2 regions of the Klebsiella sp. genome follow, and region 1 is predicted to be linked to the other one. Evidence: predicted binding sites of a transcription regulator. Region 1 holds the regulator's gene; the other holds the start of a gene.

Region 1 (5,901 bases):
CTGCCCTGACCATTTTTGTAAAGCCGCACGGCAGCCGTAACCGCCAACCAGAAACGCAATAGTTTGCGGAACGTAGCTCAGGCCGATAACGGTCGGGCTGTAGCCCATCTCGTGAAGAATAAATGGCGAGCCGGTCAACCATGCGAAAAAGCTGGCGGAGCAGGCGGCATAAATCAGCACGTTGCCGCTGTATTCGCGCGAGCGTAGTAGGGCAAGGAAAGTCAGCTTCTGCTGGGTGCCGACAACCGTCTTTTTCGCCGCTTTCAGACGCAGGGCAGGCAGCATGAGTAACAGGGTTATCGCGAACAGAACGGCGAAAATAGCCTGCCATTCGAAATGAACCAGCAGCCAGCTGCCGAGCAGCGGCGCCAGTGCTGGAGACAAGCCCACCAGCGGCATAATGGCGGCAAAAATACGGTTTGTGCGATGGGCTGGGTAGTAATCGGTCACCATCGCTTGCCAGGTCACGGCGGCGGCGCAAACGCCAATCGCCTGAATGAAGCGCAGCGCCAGCATCAGTGTGGCATCTTGCACCCAAAGCATCCCCAGACAGCCGATAGCGAAAATGACCAGGCCGCTTAGCAGTACCGGCTTGCGTCCGTAACGGTCGGAGAGCGGCCCCCAAAAAAGCTGTCCAATGGCAAAGCCTGCCAGGAACAAGCTCAGGCTGGCGCTGACTGAAGCCGCTGAAGTGTTGAGATCTTGTTGGATCGCGGCGAAAGCCGGCAGATACATATCGGTGGCCAGAAAGCCGAGCACGCTGAGCCCGGCCAGCCAAACTAAAAATCCTTTCCCAGGTTGTTGCAATTGTTGCATAAAATTCTCTTGTTATTGATGCAGGTACGGTGCGGCAGAGTGTAGGGAGTGCATTCGGGCTTGTGAAACGCTAATATTTGTCAGGTGGATTCAAAAATTTTGTAGGCAGAATATGTGGTCAGAATACTCACTTGAGGTGGTTGATGCTGTCGCGCGTAACGGCAGTTTTAGCGCAGCGGCGCAGGAGCTACACCGCGTACCTTCAGCGGTGAGTTATACCGTGCGTCAGTTGGAAGAGTGGCTGGCGGTTCCGCTCTTTGAACGCCGTCACCGCGATGTCGAATTAACCCCGGCCGGGGTCTGGTTTTTGCAGGAAGGGCGCTCTGTTATCAAAAAAATGCAGATCACTCGTCAGCAATGCCAGCAGATAGCCAACGGTTGGCGCGGGCAGCTATCCATTGCTGTCGATGACATCGTCAAACCGGCGCGCATGCGGCAAATGATCGTTGATTTCTATCGTCATTTTGATGACGTTGAACTGATTGTCTTTCAGGAGGTATTCAACGGTGTCTGGGATGCGTTAGCTGATGGCCGCGTGGAATTAGCTATCGGTGCGACGCGCTCAATTCCCGTCGGCGGGCGCTATGCGTTTCGCGATATGGGGATGCTGAGTTGGGATTGCGTGGTGGCCAGCGATCATCCGTTGGCGAAAATGGACGGCCCGCTAAGCGACGATGTGTTACGCAACTGGCCGTCGCTAGTACGGGAAGATACTTCGCGCTCGCTACCGAAACGCACGACATGGCTGCTGGATAATCAGAAGAGGGTGGTGGTGCCAGACTGGGACGCTTCCGCGACCTGCCTCAGCGCAGGGTTGTGTGTTGGCATGGTGCCAAAGCATTTTGCACAGCAGCGAATTGATAGCGGAGAATGGACGGCTCTGGCGCTGGAAAACCCATTCCCTGATGCGGCCTGCTGCCTGACGTGGCAACAAAGCGACGCTTCACCGGCGCTGATGTGGCTGCTGGATTACCTTGGCGACAGTGAAACGCTGAACAGGGAGTGGCTGCGGGCGCCGGAATAGCCGGCCCCGCGAGGAGAATTAACGGCGATAATCGACAAACGGGCCGTCGGCCACGGATCGACGTTCGACCAGGCGCGGATGTACTTCAATAGACTGGGAAATTTCGCGCTTGTTGACGATGCGGTCCAGCAGCATATTGAAGGCCGCTTCGCCCAGAGAATCTTTTGGCTGATGGATGGTGGTCAGCGCCGGGCTGAAGTAGCGGGCGTTGCGCACATTGTCATAACCGATCAGCGAAATATCCTGCGGCACGCGCAGACCCATTTCATCAGCCGCACAGATAGCGCCCATCGCCATGATATCCCCGCCGCAGAAAATCGCCGTCGGGCGATGGTGCTGGCTGAGGATTTGCTGCATCGCGCGGTAGCCGGATTCCGGCTCGAAATCACCTTGCACTACCCAGTTTTCAGGAACGTTGATCTGCGCTTCTTCCATCGCTTTCATAAAGCCGGCCAGGCGGCCGGCACCGGTGTTCCGCTCAAGCGGGCCGGGGATCACGCCAATTTCGCGATGACCGCGTTCCACCAGATAGCGCCCGGCAATATAACCCCCTTCGAAGGCGTTATCGATAACCGAGTCGGTAAAGTCGGCTTTTGCTTCACCCCAGTCCATCACGACCATCGGAATATGGCGATACTCTTCCAGCATGCTCAATACCGACTCAGGATACTCAGAACACATCACCAGCAGGCCGTCCACGCGCTTCTGCGCCATCATTGACAGGTAGGCGCGCTGTTTCTCCGGATCGTTCCATGCGTTGCCGAGAATCAGGGTATAGCCCTTCTGGAAGCAACTTTTCTCAACGGATTCGATAATTTCGGCAAAATAGGCCGCTTCACTGCTGGTCGCCAGCAATCCGATAGACTTAGTGTGATTAACCTTCAGGCTGCGAGCAACGGCGCTGGGGGAGTAGTGCAGTTCTTTAATCGCAGCCCACACAGCGTTGCGCGTCTCTTCCGCAACGAAACGCGTTTTGTTAATTACATGTGATACTGTTGTAGTGGAAACGTTTGCGCGCTTCGCTACATCTTTAATAGTTGCCATTACTTCTCACTCCAGACCTTGACCTGATCGTCCGTTTATCGGTACGTAAACGTTTGCCTGTACACACCCTGATGCCAAAATTAATCATTACATCACGTCGGGAAAACGACACAGAACGACAGGAAGGGGTCAATGGCCGATACGCTTTCAAATTAGCGTGGGATTTTGTCCGATCTTGGGGCAAAGGGGAAGAGCAAAAATGTGCATCCCTCTAAATCTCGGAAGATATTTGCGCTAATCTATGTAAAAATGAGCAAGCTCACTTTTCATGTGGGGATAATCAAGGGGAAAAATTGATGGATACAGATTTAAAGTTTTCGCTGACAACGACGATTATTGTTCTGGGTTTGATTGTCGCCGCAGGGCTGACCGCCATACTGCACTAATTCCAATATGAGGGAGGCATCGTTCTCCCTTTTCTTTTTCCGCCATTATTATCAATTTCGCAAAAATATTTTGCCATTTCGTTTACTTTTGTTTTTCTGTGATTGATGTCATGCTTTTGGCTTCTGATGAGATGCCGTCGCTGAAGACGGCCCGATGGAGTCATTGAATGAAAATCAACTTTCCCCTGCTCGCTCTGGCGATCGGTGCCTTCGGTATCGGTACTACCGAGTTCTCCCCAATGGGGCTATTACCGGTTATCGCCAAAGGCGTGGATGTCTCTATTCCGGCTGCGGGAATGCTTATTAGTGCCTATGCCATTGGGGTGATGGTTGGCGCGCCGCTGATGACTCTGTTGCTTTCGCACCGTGCGCGCAGAAATGCGCTGATTTTCCTGATGGCGATTTTTACTCTCGGTAACGTACTCTCTTCAATTGCACCAGATTACACCACGCTACTGCTGTCGCGCATTATTACCAGCCTCAATCACGGCGCTTTTTTTGGACTCGGCTCAGTAGTAGCGGCGAGCGTAGTGCCGAAGCATAAGCAGGCCAGCGCCGTGGCGACCATGTTTATGGGGCTGACAATTGCCAACATTGGCGGCGTTCCGGCGGCGACCTGGTTGGGGGAAACTATCGGCTGGCGAATGTCGTTCCTTGCAACGGCGGGTCTCGGCGTGGTGGCGATGGTCAGCCTGTGGTTTTCCCTGCCAAAAGGAAGCGCGGGTGAGCGGCCTGATGTTAAGCAGGAACTTTCAGTACTGATGCGCCCACAGGTGCTATCAGCGCTGCTGACCACCGTTCTGGGGGCAGGGGCGATGTTTACGCTTTACACCTATATATCACCGGTCCTGCACAGCATCACTAACGCATCGCCACTGTTTGTGACCGCGATGCTGGTATTGATTGGTGTAGGCTTCTCGCTGGGTAACTACCTTGGCGGTAAGTTTGCCGACCGCTCGGTTTCCGGGACGTTGAAGGGCTTTCTGCTGCTGTTAATGGTGATCATGCTGGCGATCCCGCTGCTGGCCCAGTCACAAATTGGTGCGGCTATCAGCATGGTTGTCTGGGGTGCCGCGACTTTTGCCGTGGTTCCGCCGCTGCAGATGCGCGTGATGCGCGTGGCTCACGAAGCTCCTGGGTTGTCATCGTCGGTTAATATCGGCGCTTTCAACCTCGGTAATGCGTTAGGCGCAGCCGCCGGTGGTGCGGTGATAACGGGTGGGCTGGGCTATGCATTCGTACCCGTGATGGGAGCGATCATTGCGGGCGTTGCGCTACTGCTGGTGTTTTTTAGCGGTCGATCGCAGCCAGAAGAGGCTTTTGCTAACCACTAATCGTTCATGAATAGTATGTGAATTGTCTGTGAAGTGAAAAATAACCGCAGAAGGCGCAATCCTTCTGCGGTTTGCTTTTATGCCGCCAGATTAGCCGCCACAAATTTCCAGTTCACCAGCGCCCAGAAGTGTTCCAGATAGTTCGGACGCGCATTACGGTAGTCGATGTAGTAAGCGTGTTCCCAGACATCCACGGTCAGCAGCGGGGTTGCATCGCTGGTCAGCGGCGTACCGGCGTTGCTGGTGGAAACAATCGCCAGGCTACCATCAGCGTTTTTCACCAGCCAGGTCCAGCCAGCACCAAAGTTTTTCGCTGCCGCGTCGGTGAATTTTGCTTTGAAATCAGCAAAGCTGCCGAAGGATTTAGCGATAGCTGCCGCCAGTTCACCTTCAGGTTCGCCGCCAGCGTTTGGTGCCAGGCAGTTCCAGTAGAAGGTGTGGTTCCAGACCTGAGCAGCGTTGTTAAAAACTCCGCCATCGGAAGAGCGAACGATCTCTTCTAAGGTCTTGCCTTCAAACGCGGTGCCTTTGATCAGGTTGTTGAGATTGGTGACGTAGGCCTGGTGGTGTTTACCGTAATGATATTCCAGGGTTTCTGCGGAAATGTGCGGCGCGAGGGCGTCTTTTGCATATGGTAATGCAGGTAATTCGAACGACATTGCTACTCTCCTTTTTATAGTTATACCCTTCATACTTCCAGCCGCATCTTTGTTGGCTGCCTGCACTTACCCCGGTCACGTACTATTTGTACGCTCCCGGGGATGCGCTTAGTTGCCGCGTTACTCGGCTTAAGCCTCGCCCCTTCGGGGCCAGCGCAAGCGCTGTTCAAAACGGCATAGCGTTTTGTGATACAACTGGAATTATTTTGGGTATAGTTCGCGCAATAACCATGTATTACGCAAGGTAATAGTAGCAAATTAAAAGATGTGGCAAAAGAGAGAGTTACCCCGCCGCAGAAGCGACGAGGCAGAATTAGCGAATGGTTTTTGGCGTCATGACGCGGCGCGCGCCAACGTAATGGCGTTCCCAGTAATCTTCACTCAGCGAGGTTATCTGAATATCGCGACCGGTGCGCGGGGACTGGATAAATTTACCGTTGCCGACATAGACACCAACGTGATCGGCGGTACCGCGCCCACGGGTGCGGAAGAAGACTAAATCACCGTTTTGCAGCTCACCGCGATCGACCGGGCGGGCATCGCGCAGATGATACATTTCATTAGCGGTACGCGGGATGTGAATCTTCACCAGATCTTTATAGGCGTAATAGACCAGACCACTGCAATCAAACCCGGTT
Region 2 (5,901 bases), on a different contig from region 1:
ATCATTTGCGCGCTGGTTGAGGAGATCGCGGCGCTGCGCGTGGCCTGTTCTTCAGCGATGGTATACAGGCACAGAGTTGCCTGCTGTTGAAGGGCATTGGGGTTAAAACCGGTGATCGCCAGGATCTGGCTCCCCACTCGCAATGCTTCACCTGCCGCCATATTAATTTCACGTCGTTCACCAGAGTAGGAGATGGCCAGCAGCAGATCGTCTGCCGCCATCGCCTGTACCGTTGCCAGAAGGGCATGCATATCCTGCTCAGAAACGGCGTTAATGCCGATTTTCATCAGCTTCCAGCTAAAGTTCCTCGCCACCAGACCCGATGCACCAATACCGGTAATAATGACCCGCCGGGCATTGCGCAGTAGCGCAACGGCTTCCAGTAGCTTTTCTTCGCTGTTGACGTCCAGAGAGGCATGCATTGCTGCAATATTATCTTTAATCAGCTTTTCGCCCACCAGCCGGAGAGGATCATCCCCGCGAATCTGGTTATGCACCGGTACGGATTGCGGAGTGGGGGCGCTAGCCAGCGCTTCGCTTAACGCCAGTTTCAACGCCGGGAAACCTTTAAAACCCATCTTTTGCGCGAATTTCACCACGCTCGACTGGCTGACTCCGGCTTCGCCCGCCAGCTGCTGTGAGCTGAGGTGGCGGGTTTGATCCGGTTGGGTCAGAATAAAATCGGCCAGTTTTTTATCACTTGTGGCCAGCGTGGGGTAGCGTTGGCGGATTCGGGTCAAACAGTTCATAGCGGCTCCGGAGGACAGCTTTCACCCTCGGCTGAAAGAATTTTGTATTCAATTATAAGGGGAATAGTGCGAATTAAAAATTCAACCGCTCAGATTTCTCTGCAAGGAGGTTTTACCTTAATCCCGGCTCAACGATGGCGGATGTTTTCGCTATTCAATGCGTAAGGCTGTTAAGCTATTGGTTATCGAGGTGTTAATCCAGAGGAGGCGGTTTTGAATAGTAGCATGCGGCGAGTGGTTTTCTTTGATCTGGATGGCACCTTGCATCAGCAGGACATGTTCGGCAGTTTCTTGCGCTATGTGCTACGTCATCAGCCGTTGAATACATTGCTGGTTCTTCCTCTGTTGCCCGTTATTCTTGCCGGGCTGTTGCTAAACGGTCGGGCCGCACGCTGGCCGATGAGTCTGCTGCTGTGGGCTACGACTTTCGGGCGCAGTGAGAGGCATCTGAAACGTCTTGAGGCGAGTTTTGTTCACTGGTTCCGGCAGCATGTCACGGCTTTTCCTGTTGTTCAGTCACGGTTGACGGATTATCTGACCAGCACCGATGCGGACGTTTGGTTGATTACCGGGTCGCCGCAGTCGCTGGTGGAGCAGGTCTATTTTGATACTGCATGGTTGCCGCGAGTGAATCTGATTGCCAGTCGGATGGAGCGCCGTTGCGGCGGCTGGGTTTTAACGCTGCGCTGTCTGGGTAACGAAAAAGTCGCGCAACTGGAGCAAAAAATCGGTGCTCCGCTGCGCTTGTACAGTGGCTATAGCGACAGCGAACAGGACAATCCGCTGCTCTATTTTTGCCAGCACCGCTGGCGAGTAACCCCACAAGGCGATCTTCAGCAGTTAGAATAGTGTGTAATACATAGCGTCCATGTATAATGCGCCCCGCTTTTTCCGCAGGAGTGCCCGCTTTGTCTGACCATGAATTAAATGATGAATACTGGATGCGTCATGCTTTGACGCTGGCGAAACGCGCCTGGGAAGAGGGCGAGGTGCCGGTCGGCGCGGTGCTGGTGCACAATCATCAGGTCATCGGTGAAGGCTGGAACCGGCCAATTGGCCGTCACGATCCTACTGCGCATGCTGAGATTATGGCGTTGCGCCAGGGGGGGATGGTGCTGCAAAACTACCGTCTGGTTGACGCGACGCTGTACGTCACCCTTGAGCCTTGCGTAATGTGCGCCGGGGCGATGGTGCATAGCCGCATTTCACGGCTGGTATTCGGTGCCAGGGATGCGAAAACCGGCGCTGCCGGGTCGTTGATCGACGTGCTGCATCATCCGGGGATGAATCATCGGGTAGAAATAACCGAAGGACTCCTGGCAGAACAGTGCTCCGGTATGCTGAGCGATTTTTTCCGCTGGCGGCGCGAAGAGAAAAAACTGCTTAAAAAGGCGCGTCAGCAAACGGAAGATTAATGGCCCAGTCCTGGGATTTTAAATTTTGCGTTATCGACCAGCGTTTCGGCGCGAAAGCTGAAAAAGGACATGGCGTACTGTTCTTCTTTATTTAACTCATCCGGCATGACCGCCGGATAGTGTTCGCCAAGCGCCGCAATCTGCGCCTCTTTTCTCTCTTTCTCAGAGAGGTAACCCACAAGGCTGATGTGGTATTTGCGGATATTCTCGACATAGGCGTAGGCCTCATGACCGCGCGCAAAGCCGTACTTCAGCCGACTGTAATAGTTTTTCTGGCTCAGCAACGGCAGACGCTGCTTCACATCGGCCCAGCTATTGGGATTACCTTTCTGCTTTTTGGTTAGCGCCATCGCGTCAAGCATATGCGCGTAGCCCATATTGTAAGCCGCCAGCGCAAACCAGATACGTTCGTCTTTGGGAACGGAGTCGGGCACTTTACTCATCATATCCTGTAGATAACGCATGCCGCCGTCGAGGCTTTGGTCTGCATCGGTACGGTCGGTCAGTCCCAGGCTCAGGGCGGTATTGCGGGTGAGCATCATTATTCCGCGTACGCCGGTCGGAGAGGTAGCCTGAGGGTCCCAATGCGACTCCTGCCATGAGATGGCCGCCAGCAGGCGCCAGTCTATCTGCCGGGCATATTTTTCGAACATCGGCTGTAGATCAGGGAGGACGTTCTCCACGGCGCGCAGGAAGGTGCGCGTATCAACATAGTCAAAATCGTTACCGTGGCCGAGGTATTTCTCTTCCAGTCGCGCAAGGATGCCGTCTTCATTAATGTTATTGAAGAAATCGAGCATCGCCGCCGACAGCGAGTTATCTTCGCCTTTTTCACTAAACCAGGTCACCGGTTGCTCATCGCTGATATCCAGCGCGACGGCCAGTTCCGGGTGGACGCGTTGGAACAGACTGACGGCGACCGAATCCGCGATGGTGTAATCGAGCTTACCGTCGATCACCGCCTGCATCAGCGCCGTGGTGCCGCGTTTATCATCCACGCGCCAGTCGAGGTCCGGATATTTTTGTTCTTTTAATGCCTGCAGGTCGTTAATCGCCACGTGCCCGGGGGCGATAGCCAACTGCTCCGCGGTAAGATTAGCGAGGCTGCGCGGGCGCAGGCTACCTTTGCGATACACCAGCTGTTGTGAAACGGAATAGTAGGTTGGCCCGGGCTGATAGTTCTTTACCCGTTCAGAGTTGTAGACCAGTCCTGCCGCCAGCATGTCGGCTTTTCCCTCATCGAGGTCATCGAATAGCTGGCTGATATTTTGTCGGACGGTCACCTTCAGCTCGACCCCAAGGTAGTCGGCAAACTGCTGTGCCAGCTCATAATCGAAACCGTAGATTTTGTCATTGAGGGTCGCGAAGGTCATTGGCGAATTAATGGTGCTGATGCGCAGTTCTCCGCGCGCCATAATCCCCGCCACACGGTTCTCTGGTTTCCCCATCCACGGGAGAGACGGCCACAGGGCAGCCGCCAGCAAGAGGGTTACAATGCCGATGAGCAGATAATTAATCTTTAGTTTTTTCAGATAGTTAATCTTCTGCAGCTTTGCGTTCCTCAGCAGACTATGACCGGAAAAAGTAAAAGGTTGTCGTCGAATGAGCGGCATTTTGCTTAAGAATGCGCCAGTTGGCAACTTATTCGCGAGTCGGGTCACATTTATTGATAAACCCTGGCAACCATTTTATTTCTACGCAAACGGTTTCGTCGGGGCGCAGGATTCACTATAATGGCGCCCGTTTCCCCCGGCTCACCCTGAAAGCTTCGAAGACGAGAGACTTATGATGGAAATTTTGCGTGGTTCACCTGCACTGTCGGCATTCCGTATCAATAAACTGCTGGCACGTTTCCAGGCGGCCAACCTTCCGGTAAGCACTATATATGCCGAGTATGTTCATTTTGCCGATCTCAGCGCCCCGCTAAGCGGCGACGATCGTGAGAATCTGGCGAGGTTGCTAAAATATGGCCCGAACTTAAGCAGCCATACCCCAACCGGCAAGCTACTGCTCGTTACCCCCCGTCCTGGCACCATCTCTCCCTGGTCTTCTAAAGCTACCGATATTGCCCGTAACTGTGGCCTGTCTCAGGTTGTACGCCTGGAGCGCGGCGTTGCGTACTACGTTGAAGCGAGCAGCCTGACTGAAGAGCAGTGGGCGCAGGTGGCGGCTGAACTGCACGATCGAATGATGGAAAGCGTATTTGGCGCGCTGGAAGAGGGCGAAAAGCTGTTTGCTCACCATCAGCCGACCCCGGTAACCAGCGTTGACCTACTGGGACAAGGTCGTCAGGCGCTGATTGACGCCAACCTCCGTCTGGGGCTGGCGCTGGCGGAAGACGAAATCGACTATCTGCAGGATGCCTTCCATAATCTGGGTCGTAACCCGAATGATATCGAACTCTATATGTTCGCGCAGGCCAACTCCGAGCACTGCCGGCACAAGATTTTTAACGCCGATTGGATCATCGATGGCGAACAGCAGCCGAAGTCGCTGTTCAAGATGATCAAAAATACCTTTGAGAAAACTCCGGATTACGTGCTGTCTGCCTATAAAGATAATGCTGCGGTAATGGAAGGTTCGGCGGTGGGACGTTACTTTGCTGACCACAAAACGGGCCGCTACGACTTCCACCAGGAAGACGCGCATATTCTGATGAAGGTTGAAACCCATAACCACCCGACGGCGATCTCTCCGTGGCCGGGCGCGGCGACCGGTTCCGGCGGTGAAATCCGTGACGAAGGTGCGACCGGTCGTGGCGCTAAGCCGAAAGCAGGGCTGGTGGGTTTCTCCGTCTCCAACCTGCGTATTCCTGGCTTTGAGCAGCCATGGGAAGAAGATTTCGGCAAGCCGGATCGTATTGTGACCGCGCTGGATATCATGACCGATGGCCCTCTGGGCGGTGCGGCGTTTAACAACGAATTTGGTCGCCCGGCGCTGAACGGTTATTTCCGTACCTATGAAGAGAAAGTGACTAGCCACAACGGCGAAGAGCTGCGCGGCTATCACAAGCCCATCATGCTGGCGGGCGGTATCGGCAACATTCGCGGCGAACACGTGCAGAAGGGCGAGATTGTCGTTGGCGCGAAGCTGATTGTTCTTGGCGGCCCGGCGATGAACATCGGCCTCGGCGGCGGTGCTGCTTCTTCAATGGCGTCGGGACAGTCTGATGCAGACCTGGATTTTGCCTCCGTACAGCGCGACAACCCGGAAATGGAACGTCGCTGCCAGGAAGTTATTGACCGCTGCTGGCAGCTGGGCGATGCCAACCCAATTCTGTTTATTCATGACGTCGGCGCAGGCGGTTTGTCCAATGCCATGCCGGAGCTGGTGAGTGATGGTGGACGCGGCGGTAAATTCCAGCTGCGCGACATCCTCAGCGATGAGCCGGGCATGAGCCCGCTGGAAATCTGGTGTAACGAATCTCAAGAGCGCTATGTTCTGGCGGTAGCGCCGGAGCAGCTGCCACTATTCGATGAGCTGTGCCGTCGCGAGCGCGCACCGTACGCGGTTATTGGCGAAGCGACTGAAGCGATGCACCTGAGCCTTGACGATACCCATTTTGACGATCGACCGATTGATCTGCCGCTCGACGTGCTGCTGGGTAAAACGCCGAAAATGACCCGCGATGTGCAGACCCTTAAAGCACAGGGGCAGAGTCTGGAACGCCAGGGCATAACTATTGCTGACGCGGTAAATCGCGTGCTGCATCTGCCGACCGTGGCGGAGAAAACTTT

The links. Region 1 encodes PurR, which represses purine synthesis genes. Its sites were predicted from a motif close to CANGCAAACGTTTGCNTG; they were not measured.
Region 2: a site for PurR is predicted at 3,860-3,877, ahead of purL (phosphoribosylformylglycinamidine synthase). Genes of this name have one in related genera too.

What each region holds. Positions count from the first base shown of each region.
Region 1 is NZ_JAPUEW010000042.1:98,841-104,741, forward strand. Features, by position in the region: gene punC (purine nucleoside transporter PunC) at 1-807, opposite strand, end outside; gene punR (DNA-binding transcriptional activator PunR) at 929-1,840, shown strand; gene purR (HTH-type transcriptional repressor PurR) at 1,859-2,884, opposite strand; gene cydH (cytochrome bd-I oxidase subunit CydH) at 3,181-3,270, shown strand; gene QVF11_RS12435 (MFS transporter) at 3,438-4,604, shown strand; gene sodB (superoxide dismutase [Fe]) at 4,682-5,263, opposite strand; gene QVF11_RS12445 (C40 family peptidase) at 5,577-5,901, opposite strand, start outside.
Region 2 is NZ_JAPUEW010000068.1:146,919-152,819, reverse strand. Features, by position in the region: gene QVF11_RS21060 (MurR/RpiR family transcriptional regulator) at 1-749, opposite strand, end outside; gene yfhb (phosphatidylglycerophosphatase C) at 975-1,598, shown strand; gene tadA (tRNA adenosine(34) deaminase TadA) at 1,658-2,164, shown strand; gene mltF (membrane-bound lytic murein transglycosylase MltF) at 2,161-3,777, opposite strand; gene purL (phosphoribosylformylglycinamidine synthase) at 3,950-5,901, shown strand, end outside.